DNA from 2 places in the Kitasatospora sp. NPDC088346 genome. Region 2 is predicted to be linked to the other one. Evidence: riboswitches for the same ligand, from Rfam matches in the RefSeq annotation. Region 2 holds a riboswitch; the other holds the start of a gene.
What was found. Region 2 has a riboswitch for S-adenosylmethionine ahead of ACIOFR_RS21420 (putative leader peptide). Riboswitches for the same ligand answer to the same signal wherever they lie in the genome.
Positions count from the first base shown of each region.

Region 1: linked by a shared signal. The riboswitch ahead of thrC (threonine synthase) and the one ahead of ACIOFR_RS21420 (putative leader peptide) in region 2 are both predicted to bind S-adenosylmethionine.

Region 1 is NZ_JBIURH010000004.1:268,240-270,433, reverse strand. Features, by position in the region: gene ACIOFR_RS08990 (glucosyl-3-phosphoglycerate synthase) at 1-688, opposite strand, end outside; SAM riboswitch class I at 880-1,023, shown strand; gene thrC (threonine synthase) at 1,041-2,194, shown strand, end outside.
Region 2 is NZ_JBIURH010000016.1:14,596-16,789, reverse strand. Features, by position in the region: gene ACIOFR_RS21425 (pyridoxal-phosphate dependent enzyme) at 1-1,043, shown strand, start outside; SAM riboswitch class IV at 1,113-1,224, shown strand; gene ACIOFR_RS21420 (putative leader peptide) at 1,268-1,390, shown strand; gene ACIOFR_RS21415 (LLM class flavin-dependent oxidoreductase) at 1,468-2,194, shown strand, end outside.

The DNA.
Region 1 (2,194 bases), on a different contig from region 2:
CCACCAGCAGGCCGAGCTCGACGCCGTAGCCGGTCGGGAACGGCAGCCGCTCCAGCAGGGAACGGCGGGCCGCGTACTCGCCGCCGAGCGGCTGGACGAAGCCGGCCAGCTGCGGCCAGTGCAGGTTGAGCAGCGGGCGGGCGACGAGCTCGGTGACCCGGCCGCCGCCGGCCGGGACGACCGCGCCCTCGGTCTCCAGCGGCCGGTCGTACATGGCCTTGACCAGCTGGATCCCGGGATCGGTGAGCAGCGGGCCGATGATGCCGGTGACGAAGGCCGGGTCGAACTCGCGCAGGTCGGCGTCGATGAAGCAGACGATCGCGCCGCGGGTGGTGAGCAGGGAGCGCCAGAGCACCTCGCCCTTGCCGGGCTCGGCGGGCAGCCGCGGCAGTATCGCGTCCCGGTGCACCACCCGCGCGCCGGCCTTCGCGGCCCGTTCGGCGGTGCGGTCCACCGAGCCGGAGTCGACCACCACCAGCTCGTCCACCAGCGGCAGCCGCTCCATCAGCTCCTCGCGGATCGCCGAGACGATCTCGCCCACGGTCGGCTCCTCGTCCAGGGCGGGCAGCACCACGCTGACCGTGCCCGCCCGCCCCGCGGCGCGCTTCGCGGCGAGCAGTGCGTCGACCGGGCGCTCGCCCGCCGCCCAGGAGCGGCGGCGCAGCCAGGACGCCACCTCGGGCAGCACGTCGGGCCGGGGCTGGTCGGGCAAGGTCTGCTCCTTGTAATGGGCGACGCCGTCTCGGGTGTCGGACGCCATGAGGTGGTACCGGGGCCTTCGGATACAGTCTTGGTAATGCGATCCGACCTTCGCACGTCGGGGTGGGTCGCCGTGCACGACCACAAACGCGCTGCCGGTTCCAACACCGCGCGCCACATTGCTCATCCAGAGGGACTGAGGGAACGGCCCGTCGACGTCCCGGCAACCTTCCCGTCCGGCTGACCGACCGTCAGGTCGGGGCTCCGGCGGGACAGGTGCCAATTCCGTCCTGTGGCGCGCCCGCGTCACGGGGAAGATGAGGAGAGAGGCCTCCGCCATCATGGCTACCGCTACCCCTGTCGCCGTCGACCTCGGCCCCGCCGCCGCGCTGTCCTGTCGCGAGTGCGGCGCCCGCACCCCGCTCGGCCCGAGCTTCGCCTGTGTGGAGTGCTTCGGTCCGCTGGAGATCGCCTACGACTTCGGCTCGTACGAGGCCGAGGAGCTGCGCAAGCGGATCGAGTCCGGACCGGCCTCCATCTGGCGTTACGCCCCGCTGCTGCCCGTCCCGGCCGACGTCGCCTCCAAGCCCAACCTGAACCCCGGCTGGACCCCGCTGGTCAAGGCGGACAACCTCGGCCGCGAACTCGGCTTCACCGCCCAGCTGCACGTCAAGGACGACTCCGGCAACCCGACCCACTCCTTCAAGGACCGGGTGGTCGCCTGCGCCATCGAGGCGGCGCGCGCCTTCGACTTCACCACCCTGTCCTGCTCCTCGACCGGCAACCTGGCCGGTGCGGTGGGTGCGGCGGCGGCCCGGGCCGGTTTCAAGTCCTGCGTGTTCATCCCGCACGACCTGGAGCAGGGCAAGGTCGTGATGGCCGGTGTCTACGGCGGCGAGCTGGTCGGCATCCAGGGCAACTACGACGACGTGAACCGCTTCTGCTCCGAGCTGATCGGCGACCCGGCCGGCGAGGGCTGGGGCTTCGTCAACGTCAACCTCCGCCCGTACTACGGCGAGGGCTCCAAGACGCTGGCGTACGAGATCTGCGAGCAGCTCGGCTGGCGGCTGCCGGAGCAGATCGTCATCCCGATCGCCTCGGGCTCCCAGCTCACGAAGATCGACAAGGGTCTGCAGGAGCTGATCAAGCTGGGCCTGGTCGAGGACCGCCCGTACCGGATCTTCGGGGCCCAGGCCGAGGGCTGCTCCCCGGTCTCCGCCGCCTTCAAGGCCGGCCACGACGTGATCCGCCCGGTCAAGCCCGACACCATCGCCAAGTCGCTGGCGATCGGCAACCCGGCCGACGGCCCGTACGTGCTGGACATCGCCCGCCGCACCGGCGGCGCCGTCGAGGACGTCACCGACGCCGAGGTCGTCGAGGCGATCAAGCTGCTGGCCCGCACCGAGGGGATCTTCGCCGAGACCGCGGGCGGCGTGACCGTCGGCGTGCTCAAGAAGCTGGTCGAGACCGGGCAGTTGGACCCGACCAGGGAGAC
Region 2 (2,194 bases):
ACCTGTTCAACGTCGTACGGCGGCTCGCCGCGGAGATCCCCGGCGCCTGGCTGGCCAACCAGTACGACAACCCGGCCAACCCCGACGCGCACGTCCGCACCACCGGCCCGGAGATCTGGGAGCAGACCCGCGGCCGGGTGACCCACTTCGTGGCCGGGATCGGCACCGGCGGCACCATCAGCGGCACCGGGGCCCACCTGCGCAAGGTGTCCGGCGGCCGGGTCACCGTGGTCGGCGCGGACCCGGAGGCCTCGGTCTACGCCGGAGGCGACGGCAGCCCCTACTTCGTCGAGAGCATCGGCCACTTCGTCCACCCGGAGACCACCGAGGACCTCTGGCCGCAGTCGTACCACCCCGGGGTGGTGGACCGCTTCGAACGGATCCCCGACCGGGAGTCGCTGCTCACCGTCCGCCGGCTGGCCCGCGAGGAGGGCCTGCTGGCCGGTCCGTCCTCCGGCACCGCCGTGGCGGCCGCCCTGCGGGTGGCGCGCGAACTCGGGCCCGACGACCTGGTGGTGGTGCTGCTCCCGGACTCCGGACGCTCCTACCTCTCGAAGGTGTTCAGCGACGACTGGATGCGGGACTGGGGCTTCCTGGAGGAGCCGCGCACCCCCGGCGACACCGAACCGACCCTGCGCAGCCTGCTCGACGCACCGCCCGGCCCGGGAGCCCCGGCCCTGCCGGCGCCGAGCGAGGACATCCCGCTCGGTGCGGCGCTCGCCCTGCTGCGCGGCTCCGGCTGCGCGGTCGCGCCGGTCGTCGCCGCGCGGCCGGAGCGCCCGTACGGGACCAGCGCCACCGAGATCGTCGGATCCGTGGCCGCCGCCGCGATCGAGGCGGCCCTCGCCGAGGGCCGGGCCCGCCCCGGGGACCCGCTCCGCGACCACCTCGCCCGGCCGCTGCCGGCCGTCGGCATCGGCCGGACGGTCGCCGAGGCGTACCGGGCACTCGGCCCGGACCAGCCCGCCGCGGTCGTCGTGCTCGACGGCCGGGCCGTCGCGGTCGTCCCCCGCGAACGGCTGCGGGCCGCCGCGGAAGCCTGACAGCCGCTCAGCCCGATCGCGTCCGAAGGGCATTGCGCGGTCCGGCACCGGCGGGATAGCGTCGGGGCAGGTGACGAGCGTCAGCGACAAGCCCTGGCTGGCTGACCGGCAACCCTCCCACGCGGCGGGGTGCTCCAGGTGATGACCAGGCGGGGCCGCACCGGCTCCGCAAGCGCGAACCGTGACGCGGCCGATGCCCGTCCGGGCCCGGGGAGGTGACCACCGTGCGTGCCGTACCCGACCGCACCGCCCCCGTCACCCTCGACCCCCGCGGGCCCCGCGTCCACCTCTACGGACGCCAGCACATCGACCTGCAGAGGGTGGCCGGCACGCTCTGTCCCCGCTGACCTGACTCCCCGCCGACGCGGCCCCGCCCGGGGTTGACCGCGTCCGTTCCCGGTCGATCAGGAAGGCCCGCTCCGCCATGCCCGCAGCCGTACCCGCCCCCCTCCCGCCGCTCCACCTGGCCGTCGCGCTCGACGGCACCGGCTGGCACCCCGCCTCCTGGCGGGAGCCGGACGCCCGCCCGCGCGAACTGTTCACCGCCGGCTACTGGGCCGACGCCGTCCTGGAGGCCGAACGCGGCCTGCTCGACCTCGTCACCTTCGAGGACTCGCTGACCCTGCAGAGCACCCGCCACGGTGAGCCCGACGGCCGCACCGACCGGGTCCGCGGCCGGCTCGACGCCGTCCTCACCGCGGCCCGGGTCGCCCCGCTGACCAGGCACATCGGGCTGGTGCCGACGGTGGTCACCACCCACACCGAGCCGTTCCACATCTCCAAGGCGATCGCCACCCTCGACTACGTCAGCACCGGCCGGGCCGGCGTCCGCGTCCAGGCCTCGCTGCGCGCCGACGAGGCCGCGCACTTCGGGCGCCGCTCCTTCCCGGTGATCCGGCCCGACCGGCCCCACGACCCGCAGGTCCGGGAGCTGGTCGCGGACACCTTCGACGAGGCCGCCGACCACGTCGAGGTGGTCCGGCGGCTGTGGGACAGCTGGGAGGACGACGCCGAGATCCGCGACGCCGCCACCGGCCGCTTCGTCGACCGGACCAGACTGCACCACATCGACTTCGCGAGCCGGCACTTCGCCGTCCGCGGCCCGTCCATCACCCCGCGGCCGCCGCAGGGCCAGCCGATCGTCGCCGCGC